Linked DNA regions of Butyricimonas faecihominis. The protein of the gene in region 1 interacts with the protein of each later gene in a pairwise test. Links are inferred from orthologs where the notes say so. Each region holds a gene or a part of one and is shown on either strand. Other genes may lie near its edges.

The links.
Region 2: the proteins of R8806_RS18305 (region 1) and lpdA interact in binary tests that used the Escherichia coli proteins (3 or more experiments, as listed by UniProt). The link is inferred for Butyricimonas faecihominis from one-to-one orthologs.

The regions. Positions count from the first base shown.
Region 1 is NZ_AP028155.1:4,401,573-4,413,811, reverse strand. Bases 3,221-6,227 are described here. They hold R8806_RS18305 (ATP-dependent helicase), read left to right. Parts: upstream 3,221-3,592; coding sequence 3,593-5,863; downstream 5,864-6,227. Other genes in these bases: R8806_RS18300 (DUF4290 domain-containing protein), read left to right, coding at 6,007-6,227; R8806_RS18310 (16S rRNA (uracil(1498)-N(3))-methyltransferase), read left to right, coding at 3,221-3,478. In the rest of the region: R8806_RS18320 (FimB/Mfa2 family fimbrial subunit), read right to left, coding at 1-1,618; R8806_RS18315 (hypothetical protein), read right to left, coding at 1,636-2,445; more of R8806_RS18310, read left to right, coding at 2,768-3,220; more of R8806_RS18300, read left to right, coding at 6,228-6,636; folK (2-amino-4-hydroxy-6-hydroxymethyldihydropteridine diphosphokinase), read left to right, coding at 6,719-7,198; murA (UDP-N-acetylglucosamine 1-carboxyvinyltransferase), read right to left, coding at 7,437-8,744; signal peptide peptidase SppA, read left to right, coding at 9,037-10,830; lpxK (tetraacyldisaccharide 4'-kinase), read left to right, coding at 10,839-11,891; R8806_RS18275 (purine-nucleoside phosphorylase), read left to right, coding at 11,866-12,239. UniProt on the Escherichia coli protein: A helicase with DNA-dependent ATPase activity. Unwinds DNA duplexes with 3'-5' polarity. Translocates on single-stranded DNA with 3'-5' polarity. Initiates unwinding more efficiently from a nicked substrate than double-stranded DNA.
Region 2 is NZ_AP028155.1:4,510,419-4,522,512, reverse strand. What follows is about bases 2,529-5,390. They hold lpdA (dihydrolipoyl dehydrogenase), read left to right. Parts: upstream 2,529-3,194; coding sequence 3,195-4,586; downstream 4,587-5,390. Other genes in these bases: R8806_RS18715 (C1 family peptidase), read left to right, coding at 4,650-5,390; R8806_RS18725 (electron transfer flavoprotein subunit beta/FixA family protein), read right to left, coding at 2,529-2,852. Also shown: R8806_RS18735 (Acyl-CoA dehydrogenase C-terminal domain-containing protein), read right to left, coding at 1-762; R8806_RS18730 (electron transfer flavoprotein subunit alpha/FixB family protein), read right to left, coding at 861-1,880; more of R8806_RS18725, read right to left, coding at 1,980-2,528; more of R8806_RS18715, read left to right, coding at 5,391-6,032; R8806_RS18710 (KilA-N domain-containing protein), read right to left, coding at 6,085-6,903; R8806_RS18705 (hypothetical protein), read right to left, coding at 6,928-7,608; R8806_RS18700 (hypothetical protein), read left to right, coding at 7,877-8,530; R8806_RS18695 (glutamine synthetase III family protein), read right to left, coding at 8,534-10,714; R8806_RS18690 (PAS domain-containing sensor histidine kinase), read left to right, coding at 11,000-12,094. UniProt on the Escherichia coli protein: Lipoamide dehydrogenase is a component of the glycine cleavage system as well as of the alpha-ketoacid dehydrogenase complexes.

The DNA.
Region 1 (12,239 bases):
GAAGAGAAGTTGCATCCGTGTTCACACTCAATTCTTCCAGCGCGGTCATTTCTTTCATATAAGAGGGAATTTCCGCCAAACTACCATATGACTCTCCCATATTGAACCACTTCAAAGCAGTTAAATTTTTAAATGACTCCGGTAAACTCCAAACAGGATACTCCTCGCTACTTCGGGTCAATATATTCGCTTTCATGGATGCCTTCTTTGTCATGTCAACCTGGTCATAATCTTCCAAGAAGTCTTCCCATTCTTGATAGCCAATACCGATCACACGTCCATTTTCATCCAAATGGACATTATGCCACAAATTCAAATTATCTGATTCCCAATTATCTACCATACTGACGTTTGCCGCTCTCAAAGCTTCCCGAATTTCCAACATCGCCTGCAAGTCACCCGCTGCAATATCTTTCATTTTAGGTAGCACAATCACCACACTTCCGGTTGAATCAATAATTACATTTTCGACTTCAGACTGTAATACATACATATTCATTCCGGATGAATCCCTTAATGAAATTGCAACTAGGGAATAATTCCCTTGAAGCACCTGATTACAATGCGTCACGACAAGCGTATCTTCACTCCAAACCATTAAAGTTTCCGAATTCCAACTATCAACATTGATTGAAAATTCATGGGCTTCACCATCATTTTTCAAAAAATGCATATTCAAGGCTCTCACCTGTCGCAAATCCTCGGGAGAACCAGTCTCCATCAATAATTTAACGGTCAATGTATCCACGAATTTCCTTTGATCCACGGAAAGATCTTCCGACACCGTTTCTCCCCAAGGTTCCACATCCATCTCGATCGTTACGTTCACGAGTCCCCCTGAAACGTTTATTTTCGCATTAATCGTGTGAATTTTATTCGCCTCCACCCGATTCTTTAATCCAACCACGTAATTCTGCATTTCTCCGTTTACCTCTATCTGAAATTCTAAACGGGCAAGAGTATCCTGACACGTAGGGAAAGCTATCGCCTCACCCTCTAGTTGTTGCCCTTGTTCTTTCATCGGGACTTTCAACCGCACGGGATCACCCACGGCACTACCATCAAAACGAATTTTTTCCGGTGATCCCAATAAAGTTACACTTTTAACTTCCACACCACTTTTCATACCCTCTACGTTTATATCTAATTTCCCGACCAAACGACTCAACTCAGCATTACTTGTCTTGTCCTCCCCAACCACGACCTCGCTCTTACCGGCAAAGATGCTACCGGGCAACACATTCTCTCCATCAGTATCTTTTTCCAATGAAAGGGTCACATCCTCCAGCGTTTTTCCTTCCTCAATTCCACTAATTTGAGCCTCATCAATATTAGATAAATAAGCAAAAGTATATTTTCCTAAAACTAATTTAACCGGTTTAACATCCTTCAAACCAGCATATTGTTTATGTTGACTTAAAGTCCCATCCTCGTTAAAAATCAACAAATGCAAAGCATTCACCTCCTGGGATAAAGCTTCTAAAGACAAATTGGATGACCGACCGCTAAAAGTCAAGGGAATCTCCTGCCCCGGGATCTCCCCGTCAAGCTGGTCTTTCTGACAACCTGTAAACCAAACGGTTGACAATATAATAAATGTATATAGTATTCTTTTCATCTCACTATCTTATTAAATTATAATTCCGTTACTTTTTCCACACAAGTCACCGCTCCATTGACAACATTTGCGGAACGACCAAGAGAAGAAGCCTTGTTCAATGTTAAATTCAATTCTAATCTCTTATTTCGTTGAATACGATTCTTAGCGACAAAATCAAAATAATATATTCCGCTCTCATCCAAAGCGATAATAGTCCCTCTCAATGGTCCCTCCGTGGGAAAAAACGAAATATCTTTATCCACCATTAGATTTCCAAAACCGTAATCCGTGCGAATTCGAAGAACGTAATCCTCGATTTGAATCGTATCACTATATGTATCACACTGTAACGCCAATTCGACAGTCTGAAATTCAGATGAATTTGTCACATGAACGTTTACCTTACCAATCAGACGTTTCATTTCGATCGTCTTTGTCTCTTCTGAGCCATCCACATAGGCAATCCCCCCAAAAAGTTCAGGAATTGAATCCCACATCCAACGTAAATTCACATCTTTCATTTCCCGTCCCGTGAGATAGAGAGACGCCATCTCCTTAACCGGCACATTTCCTAAAACAAAAAACGTGTATTTCCCCGGTAATAAATCTTGATACGAAATTTTTTCTTCAGCCGTAAAATAGTCCGGCTCACAAACTTGATTCGAGGATAATCCATTAAAATTATACACGTTCACCGGCATCGTCACTAGTGTCATACCAGCAGAACCGGAGCGTACGGACAATTCCAAATAATTTTCAGAATTCCCCGTTTGATCTCTTCCATCTTTCTGGGTACAAGCTCCCAAAAAGATTAAACACAGAATTGCAACTAGGATTTTTTTCATAATTTTACAATTAAAATTTATTTTCACTCCACACTCTTATCAATTACTTATTATACAATTGAATAAAACAAATACACACCTAAAAATATCATGTCAAAAAACGATCGTTTAAAGACATTGATAATGTAAGAATAAAGTTTCGTTTTTTGACACTAGCTAACTATCTGTTTACGAGAAATGACAATAAATGACTAAATTTTTTACGATTACCGAATTTATTTATATATTGCAATGTTTTTAAACGATCATTAAATGATTCTCAAACCTATACTCAAATCCATTGTATTTTCTTACTTTTGTATCGAAATCAAAATACTTATTTATGCACCTGTTTTACACGCCTGACATCACAACAAACGAGTACACGCTACCCGAGGAAGAATCAAAACATTGTGTCAAAGTTCTTCGTCTCGAAATAGGCAACGAGATTTTCCTTGTTGACGGGAAAGGTGGCTTTTACCGTTGCGAGATTATTCAAGCGCACCCTAAACGCTGTGAAGTCAGATGCGTTGAAAAAACAGAAAATTACGGAAAACGGGATTACCATATTCACATTGCCATTGCCCCGACAAAAAATATTGAACGCATCGAATGGTTCTTGGAAAAATGCACGGAAATCGGGATTGACGAAATTACACCTCTACTTTGCGATCACTCGGAACGCAAAGTAATCAAAGAAGAACGGCTGGAAAAAGTGATTATTTCTGCCATGAAACAATCCTTGAAAGCCTACCTGCCACGACTCAATCCCATGATCGAATTTTCTCGTTTTGTAAAAAACAATCAAAACTCATTGAAGTGTATCGCCCATTGCGATGAAGGAAATAAAAAGTCACTCCAAGAGATTTATACCCCCGGTCAAAACGCCACGATTCTTATCGGCCCAGAGGGAGATTTCTCGGGAAACGAAATCACGTTAGCTTTAGCAAACAATTTCATTCCCGTCACCCTGGGCGAAAGTCGCCTGCGAACAGAGACCGCAGGAATCGTCGCTTGTCATAGTATCAATTTTATCAACGAGATAAATCACTAAAACATAAAACATTCATACCTGAGGTTATAAAACATAAACCTAAAATGTCACGATTCTGCCATATTATTTGTATTTTTGCGGTGAAAGGTTAAATGTTTTTCTGAATTATTTATCGTGGATTTTATTAACGAATTGAACGAGAACCAACGAGAGGCCGTCGTGAACACGGATGGGCCCACGCTTGTGATTGCCGGAGCAGGATCGGGTAAAACAAGGGTATTGACATATCGTATCGCGAACCTGTTGAGCAAGGGTGTACCCGCTTACCGTATTCTCGCACTGACGTTTACCAACAAAGCCGCACGGGAGATGCAGAAACGTATTGCCACCCTCGTGGGACAAGGTAACGCTGCCAACTTATGGATGGGAACCTTCCACTCCATTTTCTCCAAAATTCTACGGGTTGAGGCCGAGCATCTCGGGTACACGTCCAATTTCACGATATATGATTCACAGGATTCGAAAAACCTGATCAAGTCTATTGTCAAGGACCTGAAACTGGACGACAAGGTGTACAAACCCAACGACGTGCTGGGACGCATCTCCATGGCCAAGAACAACCTCGTCGTGGCACAGGCATACGCCCAATCGGCAAAGATCACTTCTGCCGACCAAGCGGCCAAGAAACCCATGATCTCGGAAATATACAAGTATTATCAAGCCCGTTGCAAGCAAAGCGACGTCATGGATTTCGACGACCTCCTATTGCAAACGAATATTCTCTTCCGGGATTTTCCGGAGATACTGGAAAAATACCAGAAGAAGTTCGACTACATACTCGTGGACGAGTATCAGGACACGAACTATTCGCAGTATCTTATCATCAAGAAACTGGCAGAACAGCATAAAAACATCTGCGTGGTAGGTGATGACGCGCAAAGTATTTATTCATTCCGGGGAGCCCGCATCGAAAATATCTTGAATTTCCGAAATGATTACCCGGGCTACAAGTTGTGCAAGTTGGAACAAAATTACCGTTCCACGACCACCATCGTTGACGCGGCCAATAGCATCATCAGCCGGAACAAGGAACAAATTCCGAAAAAAACATTCTCCCAGAACGAGGAAGGAGATAAAATCCGGGTAATGAAAGCCTTATCCGACAAGGAAGAAGGTTTCCAAGTGGCACAGGAGATATTCCGTATCTCTCAGAACGAACAAGCGGAGTTCAATAATTTCGCTATTCTGTACCGGACGAACGCCCAGTCCCGTATCATGGAAGAGGCCTTACGAAAAAGGAATATACCTTATAAAATATACGGTGGACTTTCATTCTACCAACGCAAGGAGATCAAAGACTTGATAGCTTACCTGCGACTGACGATCAACCAGAATGACGAGGAAGCCTTAAAACGAATCATCAACTATCCGCGGCGAGGCATCGGGGACACCACGATCGACAAGCTGAAAGAAGTGGCACAAAAATACAACGTGAGTATCTGGACACTACTTTGCAACTTGAACAAAGTTCCGGGTATGGTTTCTGCCATGACTGCAGCCAAACTAACTCATTTTAGGCAACTAATCGATGGATTCACCGAGATTGCCAAAGAAGAGAATGCATACGAAACAACTTATCGAGTGGCCAAAGCATCCGGTATCATAGAAGACCTTTCTTCCGATGACACGCCGGAAGGGGTGTCCCGCCGAGAAAACATACAGGAGTTACTGAATGCAGTCAAAGATTTCTGTGAAACCGCTTACAAGGAAGGGCGGGATGACAAACTCCCCGCATTTTTGGAAGGTGTTGCCCTGTTAACCGATCAGGATAGTGAGAAACCGGAAGACAATAATAAGGTGACCCTAATGACCATCCACTCCGCAAAGGGACTGGAGTTTGAAAACGTCTTTATCGTGGGCATGGAAGAAGAACTTTTCCCTGCCCAGCAAAGTGCCTATTCCCCTTCCGCTTTGGAAGAAGAGAGAAGGTTGTTTTACGTGGCACTGACCCGTGCAGAGAAAAGAGTGATCATGACCTATTCCTCTTCCCGGTACAAAAATGGTAACGTGGTCTATCCGCAACCCTCCCGGTTTATCGCAGAAATCGATCCGCACTACTTGGATGGATTTTTCACCCCGGCCCGTCCCTCCATGGGACGCTCGTTACACGGTCCCGGAATACAGGAAAAAGTGGCACGTCCTAAGATTACCCTTCAACCCAAGGTTGAAGTGCCGGACATTGACACCTCGAAATTGGTACCCATCAACGGGGAACAGATTATTCCCGACATGGTGATCTTTCACCCCAATTTTGGCCCGGGAAAGGTAATTTCCATAGATGGTTTGGGAGTAAATAAAAAGGCAAAAGTGATGTTCCCAAAGCACGGTCAAAAGGTTTTATTGTTAAAGTTTGCAAAACTTTACGTGCAAGGGCATACAAATTAATGACTTATAAACAAAAAATATTATATTTGCAGCATATTCTAATTTCTAATAGATGCGAGGGATAGATTATTCCGGTATTTTAATGTGATTTTCCGGCGTTTTCCCATAAAATAAAAAATTTTTAAGACCAAAATTATCCTGTAATGGACTATAATAGCCAAAGAAAAAAACTTATTCTTCCCGAATATGGAAGGAATATTCAAATGATGGTTGACCACCTAGCAACAATAACAGACAGAGACGAGCGTACCCGTGCTGCCAAAACAGTAATCAGCGTGATGGGAAATCTTTACCCGCACCTTCGGGACGTTCCGGATTTCCGTCATAAATTGTGGGATCACCTGATGATCATGTCAAATTTCACGCTGGACATTGATTCTCCCTACCCACTCCCGGAAAAAGATATTCTGGAAGAAAAACCGGAAAAGTTACCGTATAACAATCACCGGATCAAATACAAACACTATGGTCTTCTCACCGAGAAATTAATCGAGAAAATCAAAGAAACAGAAGACCCCGAAATCAAAAGAGTACTCACGGTGTTAACCGCCAACCACATGAAAAAATCATTCCTTACGTGGAATAAAGACTCCGTGGAAGACGATCAAATCTACAACGACATCAATACATTATACGGTGGCAATATCGAAATGCCGGAAGGAATGATCCTTTCTCACTCGAAAGACTTGTTGCAGAAGAAAAATACCAAACCCACGAATAACAACAAGCAACAGAAAAACAATAAGAAACAATTTTACAAAAAACACAACTAATAGTAGATTTTAGATTGCAAATTTTAAATTGAATGTTCTTTCAATCTAAAATCTAAAATCATCAAATCTAAAATTACTTGGGATGTTGGTAACTTTAATCTTCGGGGGAAATCAAGGGGACCGGAAAGCCTTGATCGGTGAGGCCATAACGGAAATGTCAAGCATAGGGAAGATCGAACGCTGTTCTTCCCTTTACGAAACCGCCCCGTGGGGATTCGAATCATCTGATTCTTTTTATAATCAAATTGTTACTTACGAAACAAATCTACACCCGGAAGAAGTTTTGGATAAATGTCAGGCCACAGAACAAAAACTCGGACGAGTTCGCTCCGGTACTCAGTTCTGTTCCCGAACCATGGATATAGACATTCTTTTCTGTGATTCCCAAATCATCAACACGCCTCGCCTGACAGTTCCTCATCCCAGACTAGCACAACGTAATTTCGTACTTGCCCCCCTGAACGAAATCATGCCGGCCTTCATTCATCCGGTCAGTCACAAAACCATTGCCACTCTTCTCTCAGAATGCACGGACACGCTTAAAGCGGAGAAGAAATTTTAGAGTAATGTAGAATTTAAAATTTAGAATGAAAGAAAGCTACTCCCACTGGCCCCCTTTCCACTGGGAGGGGAGAGACGGATGCGAGAATACGCTTCAATGTAACAGTGCAGCGTGTTCTCCCCCTGTGTAAGGGGGAGTTAGAGGGGGTAGTTGGAAAGGTAAAAGATAAAAGTAGGAAATCAAGAAACGTTGGCCCCGTGCGGTTGGAATCTAAAATCTAAAATTATTACGTTCTTCCTCAGTCAACCCGTCTGATCTCCGCACCAATCGCATTCAACTTTTCATCAATATGCTCGTAACCGCGGTCAATCTGGTCGATGTTATCAATGACACTTGTCCCTTGCGCAGACAACGCCGCGATCAACAAGGCGATTCCCGCACGTATATCCGGCGACGTCATCTTGGTGGCCCGTAGCTGAGATTCATGATTTTGCCCGATAACCGTGGCCCGATGCGGATCACAAAGAATAATCTTCGCCCCCATGTCGATTAATTTGTCCACGAAGAACAAACGGCTCTCGAACATCTTCTGATGAATCAGCACACTCCCTTTTGCCTGAGTAGCAACAACAAGGAATACACTCAATAAGTCGGGCGTCAACCCCGGCCAAGGAGCATCGGCAATTGTCAAAATTGAACCATCAATAAAATCTTCTATCATGTAATGTTCCTGACGAGGAATATATAAATCATCCCCACGTTCCTCTACCCGGATTCCCAACTTACGGAACGCATCCGGAATAATACCTAACTGGGGAATAGCGACATTCTTAATCGTGATCTCCGAGCGGGTCAATGCTGCAAGTCCTATGTAACTACCCACCTCGATCATGTCGGGTAAACAACGATGCTGACACCCCCCAAGACTTTCAACCCCTTCAATCGTCAACAAATTGGAAGCAATCCCCGAAATCCGGGCTCCCATGGCATTTAACATCCTGCATAACTGTTGCACGTAAGGCTCGCAAGCAGCGTTATAGATCGTGGTCACCCCTTCCGCCAACACGGCAGCCATGATAATATTCGCCGTTCCGGTCACCGATGCCTCATCAAGTAACATATAAGTCCCCCGTAATTTCTGGGCAGAGGCCTTGTAACATCCCGAAATCGCATCATATTCGAACGTGGCTCCCAATTTCTCGAAACCAAGAAAATGGGTATCTAACCGACGACGCCCGATTTTATCCCCTCCCGGCTTGGGAACCAAACCGCAACCATGCATGGCCAACAACGGTCCCAGAATCATGATCGACCCGCGCAAACTAGCCGCTTTACTGTAAAAATCTTCTGTTTCCAAGTAATCGAAATTTATGTCGTTCGCCCGGAAAGAAAACTCACCTTTTTGAAGTCTCTCCACCTTCACTCCCATACCCCGAAGTAGATCAATCAATTTTATCACATCCAATATCTCCGGGATATTACTGATAACCACTTCTTCCCTAGTCAACAAACAAGCACAGATCACCTGTAATGCCTCATTCTTTGCTCCCTGGGGAACCAACTCGCCTTTCAATCGTCTCCCACCAATAACTTCAAATTTGCTCATGTCGTATAATTAAAGAGTTACAGTTTTCGCTACAAACATTTTAGCCACGCATCGTAAGGGTAATATCTATCTCCCGAAACGCAACCGAATTCTGCACGTAAAACTATCAAAAAAACAAATGTCAACAAAATAAGTTTACAAAGTTTGTAAAATAGTGAATCGACAAAATCAATTAAAATTTTGTATGACCGGAATTATATCCATACATTTGTAAACAAGATTTACAATATAAGCCATATTTTGTATCTCTAAATTTTACCCGAGATTATTAATAATTTTAAAACAACACATAATGAAAAGCTTTCTGAAATACTTGTTAGCGACTATTGTCGGTATTATTATCGTACATGTTATCCTGTTTTTCGTGTTTATCGGGCTCGTCGGGGCCATAGCCAGTTTCTCCAGTCCCACGATCGAGATCAAGGACAACACGATACTAAAACTATCACTGAAGACAGCGATCCCGGACAGGGCATCGGAGAACCCATTTCAGAACTTTAACTTGATGACCATGAACCCAGAGAAACAAATCGGGCTAAATAAAATACTTGAATACATTGACAACGCCAGCAAGGATTCCCGCATCAAGGGGATTTACCTGGATCTGACCGAGATCAACTCTAACTTCGGGGCTCTCGCCACGATCGACGAGATCCGGAATGCCCTGTTGAGATTCAAGAAAAGTGGCAAATTCATTTACAGCTACACCAATCTGGGGTACTCCCAAAAGAGCTACTACTTAGCGACAGTTGCCGATAGTGTTTTCGTTAATCCCGAAACTCCGCTACTATTAACCGGAATGAGCGCAAACATATCGTTCTACAAAGACCTTTTGAAAAAAATCGGGGTACAACCGGAAGTCATTCGTGTCGGTAAATTCAAATCAGCCGTGGAACCCTACATCGAAACACACATGAGTGATGCCAACCGGGAACAGGTACAGACCTATTTAAGTTCTCTTTGGGGTAACATCGTGAAAGGAATTTCCGCCAGCAGAAATATCCCGGTAGAAAAGATCAATCAAATCACCGATGATTTCAAAATCTACCCGACAGAAGAATTCGTGAAAGAAGGATTTTTTGATGGAACCCTTTACGAAAACGCCATGCTCGACAAACTGCGAGAAGCATGTGGATTAACAGATGATGAAAAACTATCCCTGACAAGTTTCGAAGATTACACGAAAGCCACTTTCCCAAGCGTGAACTTTGCCGCCGACAAAATCGCGGTGATCTATGCGCAAGGGAATATCGAATTCCAACAGGGACCGGAAAGTATAGGACCGGAACTGGCCACGACCATCCGGGAAGCACGTGAAGATAAAAACATCAAAGCTATCGTGTTACGTGTAAACTCCCCGGGAGGTAGCGCACTGACTTCCGATATTATCTGGAAAGAGGTACAACTGGCCGCCCAGACTAAACCGTTCATCGCCTCCATGGGTAACGTGGCCGCATCCGGAGGGTACTACATATCCTGTGCGGCAGACACTATCGTGGCAGACCCGACAACCCTCACAGGTTCCATCGGTATATTCGGTTTACTATTCAGCGGGGAGAAACTGATCAAAGATAAACTAGGAATCTCTTCCGACGTGGTGAAGACCAACGAACACAGTGATTTCGGTGGCGGCTACCCGTTACCCATCCCTATCAGTGATCGTCCCTTAACAGACTACGAGCGCAACGTGATGCAGACCTACATCAACCGGGGATATGACACCTTCCTCGATCGGGTAAGCCAAGGACGCCACATGACCAAAGAGGCGGTAAACGAAATCGCACAAGGACGGGTGTGGACAGGAGAGGATGCGCTGAAACTCGGATTAGTTGACGTGTTAGGCGGACTCGAAGATGCCATTGCCATCGCCGCCAACAAAGCAGGTCTGAACAATTACCAGATCACCGAACTACCGGTTGAACGCAGTCCTTTCGAAGATATTCTGATAAATTTCTCGCAAAGCATCAGAACCAGCATATTAAAATCAGAACTGGGCGATTTCTATGATACTTACCGGGAACAGAAAGAATTATTAAAAATAAAAGGCATGGTAGCCAGAATTCCTTACGATCTCACGTTTAATTAAAGCGAAATATTGTGTTGAAAAATCTCATTTTATGGCCTTTAAGCGTACTGTACGGCATCGGGGTCAGTATTCGTAACCGTTTGTTCAACTTGGGCATACTAAAGATACGGGAGTTTGACGTTCCCATTATTTGCGTGGGAAATATCACCGTGGGCGGAACGGGAAAAACCCCTCACACGGAATCCCTGATCAACGAGTTGAAAAATGATTACCGTGTAGCCTGTCTCAGCCGGGGGTATAAACGAAAGACATCTGGTTTCGTGCTGGCAACGGAAAACTCCACGGCAAACGACATCGGGGACGAACCCATGCAAATAAAGAACAAATTCCCGGAAATCACGGTAGCCGTGGATGCGGATCGAGTGCGTGGCATCAAGAAACTCATGCAACTCCCGGAAAAACCGGAAGTAATCATCTTGGATGACGGTTTTCAACACCGCTACGTGAAAGCGGACATAAACATCATGCTGATCGACTATAATCGTCCTATCTACGAGGACCATTTACTTCCCCTTGGACGTCTCCGGGAAAGTATTCACGCCAAAGACAGGGCCAATTATGTCATCGTGACCAAATGTCCTGCGAACATCTCTCCCATAGAGAAACGGATCATCCTGAAACACTTGAATTTAAAAGCCTACCAACAGCTTTTGTTCACTTCCATGAGATACGGGGAGCCTCGTTCGCTGGACGGGAACAGTCATCACGCGGTAACGCCGAAAACGGCCATACTCTGTGTCACCGGGATTGCCCAACCGGCTCCCTACGTGGAACATTTAAAACAGATGACAGACCAGATCGATCACATCACATTCCCGGACCATCACAATTACAGTGACACGGACATAAAACATATTCTCCAAGAGTACGATAAAATCAGCTCCACGGACAAATGCATCTTCACCACGGAAAAAGATGCCGTCCGCCTCACGTTATGCGATATACCGGAAGAGATCAAGCGACAGATTTTCTATATCCCGATCGAACCGGAATTCCTGACTCCAAGAGATCAACTCATAAAAAATATATACGACTATGTTAGACAAGATACGAGAAAGTAGCAAATACTTGGCCCCCTTCGTGAAAGGAGAACACACAATTGGTATTATTCTGGGAACAGGGTTGGGAGAACTGGGAAAATCAATCGAGATCGAACACGCAATCCCGTACATGGCGATTCCTAATTTCCCCGTTTCCACAGTACAAGGACATCGGGGAGAATTGCTTATCGGGTCCTTCGGGGGTAAAAAAGTCATTGCTATGCAGGGACGTTTTCACTATTACGAGGGTTATTCAATGAAAGAAGTGACCTTCCCCGTGAGAGTGATGCACGCTCTCGGGGTAAAAACTCTTTTCGTTTCCAACGCGGCCGGGGGCGTGAACACGAATTACTTGGTTGGTGACCTGAT
Region 2 (12,094 bases), 110 kb from region 1 along the record:
CAATTTATTCTCGATACGACGAACGGTCATTCCGCCGTTAGCCTTGTCATAGATAAACATGGACAAACCACGTCCGTCATGCGTACCCTCTTCTGAACGGGCAAGTACCAATGAAATGTGAGCGTCACCATTCGTGATGAAACGTTTCACACCATTCAGATACCATTTGCCATCTTTCTCGCAATAGGTAGCTTTTAACTGTACAGACTGCAAATCCGATCCTGCATCCGGCTCGGTCAAGTCCATGGCGTAAGTATCGCCCTTAGCGGCACGGGGTAAGTACTGACGTTTTTGTTCCTCGTTGGCGAACTCGTGAATCGTTTCAGCACAATCCTGTAATCCCCAAATGTTAGCGAAACCGCCATCACCACGGGAAACTAACTCTGCTGCCATCACGTAAGGTACCATCGGGAAGTTCAACCCGTCATACTCACGCGGTAATGACATACCGTACAATCCGGCCTGAGCCAGCATATCATGATTCTGTTGAGTCCCGGCAGCATATTTTACGCGACCGTCAATCACTTCCGGTCCCTCGTGATCCACGCCCTCTGCATTTTCAGCCAGCACGTTACCACAAATGTCTCCCACGATCTCCAACACTCTATCATAATTATCCATTGCATCCTCGAAATCACGCGGTGCGATCTCGCATTTCCCTGCATCCTCGAAATTGCGCTCTTTCAAAGCAACAATCTTCTGCATCAAGGGATGTCCCAAGTGGAACTTTAAATCCTCGTTATCTGTATAGAAATTTGCCATACCTTTTTTAATTTTAGATTTAGTGATTCTGTGATTTAATGATCTGCGATTCTGTGATTAAAAAATCACTCAATCGTCAATCTCTTAATCACTCAATATTATTTGCTGTTCTTCTTATAATACTGGATCATTTTTGGGATAACCACGTTCAAGTCACCCGTGATCACGTAATCGGCAAATTTATTAATCGGAGCGTTTGCATCCGTGTTAATAGCAATTACCATAGAAGACTCTTCCATTCCGGCAGTATGCTGGATTTGTCCGGAGATACCGCAAGCAATATATAATTTAGGACGAACCGTTGTTCCTGTCTGTCCGATCTGACGTTCGTGTTCGCAGAACCCGGCATCAACAGCGGCACGAGAAGCACCTACTTCCCCACCTAAAACAGAGGCCAATTCATATAATAAGTTAAAGTTCTCTTTAGAACCGACACCGTATCCTCCGGCAACAATGATCGGTGCAGCTTTAATGTTCACTTTGGATTTCTCCATGTGGCGCTCGATCACCTTTACCACCAAGTCGGTATCATCCAAATACTCGTCCACGTTCAACTTCTTTACTTCCCCCTGATGTTGAAGATTGAAAATTTCTTTCTTCATCACACCCTCGCGAACCGTAGCCATCTGCGGACGACATTCCGGGTTCACGATCGTGGCTACGATATTTCCTCCGAATGCCGGACGAATTTGGTATAACAAATTCTCGTATTTTTTTCCACTCTTGGCATCGGTATATTCACCGATTTCAAGACTCGTACAGTCAGCCGTCAAACCGCTATGTAATGCAGAGGACACACGAGGACCTAAATCACGTCCCACACTGGTTGCTCCCATCAAAGCCACTTGCGGTTTCTCAGCGTCAAACAAACGTACCAACATTTTCGTGTGAGGTAACGTCGTGTAAGGAGCCAAGCGAGCATCGTCACCTACCCAAAGTACGTCCACCCCATAAGGGAATACTTGTTTTTCAACATCTTTCAGTCCTTCGCCCAAAGCGATAGCTTCCAGCTTCACGCCAAGTTTTGTTGCAAGGGCACGTCCTTTGGTCAATAATTCGAGACTCACGTCAGCAACCGTACCCTCTTCTATTTCGCAATATACAAATACACTGTTCATATCATTTAAAATTTTAGATTTTAGATTTTAGATTTTGTAAATTCCAATTGCCTCGTTTCAGAAGTTTTCAATTTAAAACTTACAATTTAAAATCTAAAATTACCCGATTGTATGGTTAGTTATCAACTCTTTCATCATGGCATCCAATTCGGCATCCGTGCCGGAAAGTACTTTAGCCTCTTTCGCCTGGAACACCACACTCTCGATATTCTTCACCTTGGTCGGAGATCCGCTCAAACCGAGATCTTCCGGATTACTCTGAATATCGTTCACGCTCCATTCGGTCAATTTCAAATACGGGCGTTCGTTCACCAACGCAAAATAATCCTCGTTGGCATCCTGTGCCTCTTGAGTACCCTTCGCGTTCTTGTATTTCATCACGAAACGTGCGTTTCTCGGACGACAAGGAGCGGCAGAACCGTTCACGGTCACCACGCAAGGCATCGGGCAAGTAGCCACTTCAATACCTCTTTCCAAACGACGTTTGATCGTCACGATTTTCCCGTCACAACCTTGAATTTCTTCAGCATAGGTAACCTGCGGTAAAGCCAACTTCTCAGCCACCTGCGGACCTACCTGAGCGGTATCCCCGTCAATAGCCTGACGACCGCAAATGATCAGATCATATTCCAAATTGCGTAACGCGCAAGATAAAGCGTAAGAAGTTGCCAACGTATCCGAACCGGCAAAAGCACGATCAGACAATAAATAACCTCCATCTGCACCCCGGTACATAGCCTCACGGATGATCTCGGCAGCACGGCCGGGTCCCATCGTCAGTACATGAACGGTTGTCCCTTCAATTGTATCTTTTAATCTTAAAGCTTGCTCTAAAGCATTTAAATCCTCAGGATTGAAGATGGCAGGTAAAGCTGCCCTGTTTACAGTTCCGTCTGCTTTCATCGCATCTTTCCCCACGTTTCTCGTATCGGGAACCTGCTTAGCAAGAACAACAATTTTTAGTCCTTTCATATTAATATCCAATTTTATGTTCCAAGTGACATGAAGTATTCCTTTGATCTACAACCGGAGACATGAATTCACGCTACGAAATACTCCATATACCAAATATTTTCAACACTAATAAAATTTTAAGCGTGTAAAGATACTATTTCAACTTATAAAACCAAAATTTTAACATCAACTCTTGCCCCAATGACCATATAAACCATTGAAATAAAATATATAACACACAGACATTTGCGCAAGAATCGACTTTTGGAGTGATTTTATTTTCTATTCTAAACAATTCCCCTAATTTTGTGTCCCGATGATTCAACACTAAAATTATTCACATTATTAAAAATATAAGAAATGAAATACGACTTAATCGTGATTGGTAGTGGTCCCGGAGGATACGTAGCTGCCATTCGTGCGTCTCAATTAGGAATGACCGTGGCCGTTGTAGAACGTGCCGAACTGGGAGGTATTTGCCTGAACTGGGGATGTATTCCCACGAAATCCCTGCTTAAATCCGCACAAGTGTTGGAATACGCCCATCACGCTGCAGATTACGGGGTAAAGATCGAGAATGCCGCACCCGATTTCGATGCCATCATCGCCCGTAGCCGGGGAGTTGCCGATAAGATGAGCAAAGGAATCCAGTACTTGTTCAAGAAGAATAACATCACCGTGATCGAAGGTCATGGAAAACTGACCGCAGAGAAAACCGTAGAGGTGACAAACGCTGCCGGAGAAAAGACCATTTTCGAGGCCCAACATATCGTTCTAGCCACGGGCGCCCGTTCCCGCCAGTTGCCGAATATCCCCCAGGATGGAAAACGGATTATCGGTTACCGTCAGGCCTTAACTCTTGATCACAAACCGGAATCCATGATCGTGGTAGGCTCCGGGGCAATCGGTTCCGAATTGGCATATTTCTACAATGCCATGGGTACCAAAGTATTGTTGGTTGAATTCATGCCGACCATCCTGCCGCTTGAAGACGAGGAAGTATCCAAACAAGTAGGTCGTTCTTTCAAGAAAGCCGGAATCAACGTGATGGTGAAATCTTCCGTGGAAAGCGTTGAAAGCGGAGAAGGTTTGTTGAAAGTGAACATCAAAAACAAGAAAGGCGAGATCGAAGTACACGAGGCTGAAATCGTGTTGTCTGCCGTGGGTATTGCCCCGAACGTGGAAAACATCGGTCTGGAAGAATTGAATATTGAAATGGAAAGAGGTCGTGTAAAAGTAGACGACTACTACCGCACGAACGTGGAAGGCGTTTACGCTATCGGTGACATCGTTCACGGCCCGGCATTGGCTCACGTGGCATCTGCCGAGGCTATCTGCTGCGTGGAACACATCGCGGGAGTACACACGGAACCGATCGACTATTCCAACATCCCCGGATGTACCTACACGACACCGGAAGTTGCATCTGTCGGCCTGAACGAGACAAAAGCGCTTGAAGCCGGTTATGAAATCAAGATCGGTAAATTCCCGTTCACTGCATCAGGCAAAGCGAGTGCAGCCGGGGCAAACGAAGGATTCATCAAATTAATCTTCAACGCTGCCGACAATACCTTGCTGGGGGCTCACATGGTAGGAATGAACGTGACCGAAATGATTGCTGAAATGGTACTTGCCCGCAAGGTAAAAGCTACCGCTCATGACATCATCAAAACGGTTCACCCGCACCCGACAATGAGCGAGGCCGTGATGGAGGCTGCTGCTGCCGCTTACGACGAAGTAATCCATATTTAGTTGCAGCGCAACGTTACAGGTTACAAGGTTACAGGTTTAATAAAATTCAATAATAAATAAACTATGAAGAAAATACAAGTTACATTAGTTACTTTATTACTGACCGGGGCGTCGCTATGCGCCCAAACGATCGGTGAAAAAGAACTGAATGACATCAAGGGGAGTTTCCAGAAAGACGCTTCCACGAAAGCTATTCAGAACGTGTTGACCAATGACAAAAATATCCGGGATAATGCCCTTAACCGGGAGATTCAAGGAAAAATAGACCACTATTTCAAATATCGGGTAAAAGTACAGGGTATCACGGATCAGCAAAGTTCCGGACGCTGCTGGATGTTTACCTCCATGAACGTGTTACGTCCGAGCATCATCGAGAAATACAACCTCACGGGATTCGATTTCTCTCACAACTATCTCTATTTTTGGGATATGTTCGAAAAATCCAATCTTTTCTTGGAGAATATGATTGCCACGGCCAACAAGCCGATGGACGACCGGGACGTGACCTTCATGTTCCAAGCTCCCGTGGGTGATGGCGGTGTATGGAACCTCTATTACAACTTGGGAGAAAAATACGGTGTTGTACCCAAGGAAGTCATGCCGGAAACCGCTCACTCGAACAACACGAGTGCCATGGGATCATTGATCAACGAACGTCTCCGCAAAGGGGGATACACCATCCGAGAAATGGCCGCTCAAGGCAAAAAAATCAAAGAACTGCGTGCAGAGAAAGTATCTGTTTTGAAAGATATTTATCGCATTTTGGCTCTCTGCTTAGGTGAACCGCCAACCACGTTCACTTGGAGATACAAGGACAGAAACGGGGAGATCAAGGAACTGGCAAACTACACGCCTCAACAATTCTACAAGGAGATCACACCTGCTGATTATAACCCGAAGAATTACATCATGATCATGAACGACCCGACCCGGGAATATTATAAAGTATATGATATTCAAAACTACCGGAACACGATTGAAGGTATCAACTGGGTATACTTGAACCTGCCAAACGAGGACATCAAAGAAGCCGCTATCGCATCCATCAAAGGGAACGAGGCCATGTATACCTCCAGCGACGTGGGCAAGTATTTCAACCGGGAAACCGGAATCCTTGATCCGGAAATGTACGACTACAATTCATTGATGGGCGTAGATTTCTCCATGGACAAGAAAACCCGCATCCTGACCCGCCAAAGCGGTTCCGCCCACGCCATGTCATTAGTTGCCGTGGACGTTGATGCGAACGGCAAACCCACAAAATGGGAATTCGAGAACAGTTGGGGCCCGCAAGCCGGACACAACGGTTATCTCACTTTCACCGACAAATGGTTTGACGAATACATCTTCCGGGTAGTTATTCACAAAAAATACTTGGGAGAAAAAGCATTGAAAGCATTAGATCAGAAACCGATTTTGCTGCCGATGTGGGACTATATGTTCTAAAAGAAATTCAAACAAAAAGCATAACGCCCGGAGGAATCTCCGGGCGTTACTTTTATTTTATCAGCTTCCTTCCGTCCATGTCCGCCAACACTCGCATTTGTTGGATGGCAATCCGGTTCAATTTCAACAAACGCTCTTGTTGAGCCATACCTTCCTGAATAAAAACGGCATTCAAATTTTCCATGTTCGAGAGGCAGATCAACTCATTGATCGTGGCATAATCCCGAATATTACCCTTCAAATCCGGGTGCGCCTCCCGCCATTCGAAAGCCGTCATCCCGAACATGGCCACGTTCAGTACGTCTGCCTCATTAGCATACATTTGAGAAACCCGTGCCGGAGAAAGCTCTTCCGGGATCAGATTTTGCTTAATCGCATCCGTGTGGATATGGTAGTTGATTTTTGAAAGTTCCCGTTTGGCCGACCAACCGAGTTGAGCTTGCTCCTGTTCTTTCAGACGCTGGAATTCCTTGATCAAGTATAATTCAAATTCCACGGAAACCCAACTGGCAAATTTAAACGCAATATCCCTTTGGGCGTACGTGCCTCCTCCCGCCCCATTTTTTGTGATAATACCAATAGCTCCCGTTGTTTCCACCCAACGAGACGGACTCATGGTGAAAGCATTGTTTCCCGCCTCGTTCAAAAGGGGGTCGAATTCGACCCCTTTAAAATTGAGATTATTCAATTTCTCCCACAGACCAAGATATTCCAAAGTATTCTTTACCCTCATCCAATTCTTCACCACATCTTTAGGTTCAACCGGGTTCTTCTGACGAGCAATATCTGTGATACAGATGTAGTCTATTCCATTTTCCTGTAACGTCCGGATCATCGTGTCCCGAACCTGTATAACCGCCTTTTTTACCATTTATCCAGTTTTTTAATTTTCAAGTTATCCATTGCATTTTAAACACACCGAATCAGAAGTGTCCTTCCCATCCGCCGCACGGGCAAAAACATAAACAACCAGCCCCTCCGTTTCTGCCTCTTCCGGAAAATCCATGCTCTCGTTCCAATCCTCCCCACGCGTTCCTAATCGCATCACTTTACAGGAATATGTTGCTTCGTGAAGAAGTACGCCATAAATCTCATCATCCCAAAAACAATCTATTGCCTCCACGGCCATTCCTTGATGCGAGAAATGCACCTTCCGGCTCTCGGCCTCCACCTCACAACCAACGACCGGACTGACAAGCGCACCCGCCGCCACGCGAAGTTTCGAGTAATCAATAATACCCCGGTATTCCTGAATAGCTTTCTTATAGCGGACTATTGGTTTCATGGGATTAACCTTTTCAACCGTCACGGCCGTTGTCACGTTCGCACTCGTGAACCCGTTAAAACCTTTCGGGTATTGATTCCCCGGAAATCCCAATCGAATCGCCCGAGCCATCCATCCCTTTCTACTCACCACAACAGCAAACGCCGCAGCCTGTTGCTTTTGCGACTCCGTGCTAGGTTTACGAGAAATACTCGCACCTTTACAATAATTCTTACCGTTAGCCCGCACATAGGCAACCACGTTTCCGAATTTTCCCCGCACCTGACCAATAGAGTTTACAAATTCCGCCATAATCCTTTTATTTAATTAAGACCCGCAATATACGACAATTAATTCTAAAATAAAGCTAAATAGTAGAAAAGTTGAAATAAAAATTTATCTTCAAGTTTTGAAGAATACCTAATCAATACCTTCACAAACCTTATAGGTACCTTATAGAAACATTATATGAACCTTATATATAATAAGGTTCATAAAGTATAGGTATTGTTTATTCAAAATATTATTACTACTATTGCACCAGTATTCATCAATTATTCATTTTTAAATCAGTATTGACATGGACATAACCTCTCCTCTATTTTTAGCCATACTTGCAAACGGACCGGTTAAAGCCGACGGGTATACTTATTTTTTGTACGGAGGGAAAGTCCGGAAATGCAAATCCACCCGGGGACCCAGAAAATCCAGAACAGAGGGAGAGAAGCAAACCACGGACCGATTCACGGAAGCCCGCAAAATGTGGAAAATTTACAAACGGGCTATCGGGGACTTACTAATATGGCGAATCGCGGCCCGGGAGAGAGGGGTTTCCAAGAGCGACTCTTTATTCCATTCAACCAACGGGGGATGCCTACTCCCGGGCAAAGGAGTATGGGCATTCAAAACTTTCCGTTTTTCCATGGGAACACTAGAAGCCCCCGTCATCACCGGCACGGAACGCAACGGGTGGACGGTCACCTTGAACTGGGAAAACGGTATTGATTGCCCGAAAGCAAGTTCGTCAGACCAAGTGTTCGTGGGCTATTTCTACGACACGCTACGACGTTCTCCCCGTCTACTTCGTGACATACCCGCTCGCAGGGGCGACGAAAGCGTAACCATAGAAATCCCCTCCGGGGATCAATCGGAAGGGACACCACTACATCTTTATTTATTTTTTGGAGATAGCGAACTCGCCCGATTTTCACCCAGCGAGTACGCTCAAGTATAAAATCTACCGGGAGAACAACAGTTCCCGGTATTTCGGCAACGGCCAGATCTCGTCGTCCACGAGTAATTCCAGCTTATCCACGTGATAACGGATCTTCTCCAGATAGGGGCGAACCTTTTCCGTGTATTCCTCGGCCCGTGCCACTTCGTCGGCAATCGCGTTGGCTTGTTTGCGAGCTTCCGTCATATCAGACACCATCGTCTGGATCTCCCGGATATGATAGGAAATCGTGCGGATGGCCTCGATTTGCACGTCAGCCACGGATTCATAATCCGGCAAGATATTCTTCAGCGCTGTCACGTTCGTCAACAGAGTATTCTGGTAAGTGATCGCGGTCGGGATAATATGATTCAACACGAGATCACCCAAAACACGAGATTCTATCTGCAATTTCTTCAAATAAATTTCATTCTTGATCTCGAAACGCGCTTCTAGCTCCCGTTCACTCAATATCCCGTTGTCCACGAACAACCGCTTAGCCTTCTCCGAGCAATAAGCCTTTAAAGCCGGGATACAATCCACCACCGTGGACAATCCCCGACGGGCGGCTTCTTCCCTCCATTCCTTGCTGTAACCGTTCCCCTCGAAACGTACGGGTTTGGACTCGATAATGTATTTACGTAATATCTGGAAAATTGCCTCGTCTTTCTTAACGCCTTTCTCGATTAAAGCATCCGTTTCCCTTTTAAAAGCAATCAACTGCTCGGCAACAGCAGCATTCAACGCGATCATCGGTCCCCCGCAATTGGCTGACGACCCCACCGCACGAAATTCAAAACGATTCCCGGTGAACGCGAAAGGCGACGTACGGTTACGGTCCGTGTTATCCAACATGATCTCCGGAATTTTACCCACGTTCAATTTCAACTCGGTCTTCTCGTCCGGACTCATCTTTCGGTCGCTCACCTTCTCCACCAACTCGTCGAGCATTCCCGACAAGTAATTCCCCAAGAACACGGACATAATCACCGGTGGCGCCTCGTCTCCTCCCAGCCGGGCCTCGTTTCCTTGCGACACGATCGATGCTTTCAGCAAATCACCATGTTCATACACGGCCTTGATTGTTGATACCAGAAAGATCAAGAACTGCATGTTCGATTTCGGGTTCTTACCCGGTGACAATAGGTTCACTCCCGTGTTCGTCAACAACGACCAGTTATTGTGTTTTCCCGAACCGTTCACCCCCTTGTAGGGTTTCTCGTGCAACAGCACCCGGAAATTATGACGACGAGCCACTTTCTTCATGGTGGACATCAACAACTGGTTATGATCGACAGCCAGATTCGCCTCTTCAAAAATCGGGGCGCACTCGAACTGATTCGGGGCCACCTCGTTATGGCGGGTCTTGATCGGGATTCCCAAGCAATGGCACTCGTATTCCAGCTCTTCCATGAAAGCCGTAACCCGTGCCGGGATCGAGCCGAAATATTGATCCTCCAGCTGTTGATCCTTCGCGGAAGAATGCCCCATGAGCGTGCGACCACATAATTTCAGGTCAGGACGGGCATTATACAGGGCCTCATCCACCAGAAAATATTCCTGCTCCCATCCCAGCGTGGCTATCACTCGCTGCACGTCTTTATCGAAATACTGGCAAATATCCACCGCTGCCCGGTCGATCATGGCCAATGATTTCAACATCGGTGTCTTAAAATCAAGCGCTTCTCCCGTGTAAGCCACGAATATCGTGGGAATACACAACGTGCGATTGTTAATAAAAGCCGGGGAAGCCGGGTCCCAAGCCGTGTAACCGCGAGCCTCGAACGTGTTACGAATTCCCCCGTTCGGGAAACTGGATGCATCGGGTTCTTGCTGGACAAGTAGTCGCCCGTCAAACGATTCGATCACGTCACCATCCGGCAACAAATCAATAAAAGAATCATGTTTCTCTGCCGTGGCACCGTTCAAGGGATGAAACCAGTGCGTGTAGTGAGTAACGCCCCGCTCAACGGCCCAAGCTTTCATCGCGGCGGCCACCTGATCGGCTAAACCGCGATCAATCGCCAATCCTTCTGACATGGCTTTTTCCAACTTTTTGTAAGCCTCGATGGAAAGATAGTGGCGCATTTTGTCCATTGAAAACACGTTTTCTCCAAACACGACAGAACACCTAGGACGTTCCCCGCACTCCACGGGTTTACGACGGGCAATCTCTTGTAAAGCTAAGAATCTAAATTTCGCCATAAATTTGCATTTTTAGAATTGTACCCTATATTTTCAGGGGTCAAATATATAAAATATTATTTATTTTGAGCAAACACCCCTATATTTTATAACACAATTCTCAAAATTTATATTATTATCAAGACATACCCCCTAAAAAAACACACCCCGCTTATTTATATTCCCTTTATAATATCCGCATCCATAAAAATAAACAATCATCTGAATGACTACATAAACAAAAAAAACGTACATTTGAAAAATATCTCGACACAGGGGATAAAGGCACACAAAATAGCATTATTTATGTCAGAATATTTTTCAACTTCCGGTACAAAGCTTTCGGCGGAAATGCAAGAGGCTATACTAGCCGCAACCCCGAACATGATGGTCATCTTTGATGACTCGTATCATCTGGTTGGCTTGCACAACCCCATTCTCGAACATATTCCTTATCCCCCGGAAGAGATGGTCGGCAAAACATTGGAAGAACTCATCGAAGAACCGGAAAGCCGAAACCACTTTCACGAACAACTGCAAAAGACGAGAGAGGGAAAAACTCCCCGATATTTTGACATCTATCTCCCGGTTAAAAATACGAAGTACTTTTTTGATGTTCACACGGCCCTCCTTCCGAATAATCAAGTAATCGCGTTCATGCGAGACATCACCGATTACACGTTGAGAAAAACAGAGACAGAAAAATTACAGCTCTTTTTAAGCCGAGTACTTGAAAGCATCGAGTTTCCCATTTCAATCAAAGACATGAACACGGAACGTTATATATTCTGGAGTGAACGATCAAGCATATTCGGGCGCACGGCCGAAGAGATGATCGGGAACACGGAAGAACGGTTCACGACCAAAGAACAAGCTCGAAAGATGCAAGAATTCGACCGGAAACTTGCCGCGGAAAAAGCATCTTACCAAGGGGCCGAAAAATTCATCCTCGCCGACGGTCAAGAACACACGTTGCTAATCACCAAGCACCTATTCACGGAAGATAACATGAACTGGCTCGTGTGTACTTCACTGGACATAAGTAATATGCAAAAACAACAGGAAGAAATCAAATCCCTTACCCAAAAATTGATTCTCGCCCTGAATATCACGAAACATGCCCTCTGGATGTACGACATCGAAGAGCAAGTGTTTGTAACCAACTCCCTGCAATTAAAAGGTATTTACAGGGAAACCCTTGAATGGGACTTGAAAATACCCATGATCAAATTTTATAACGCCATTCATCCGGATGACCGAGAACGTGTGGCGAAAGAATTCAACAATCTTATCCGCGGGAAAGTGTACCGGATAAGATTCACCTTCCGGGCCGATTTCAGACACTGCGGAAATTATAAATGGGTCGAGATTAACGCCTTGCAGGAAGAGGACGGAACACAC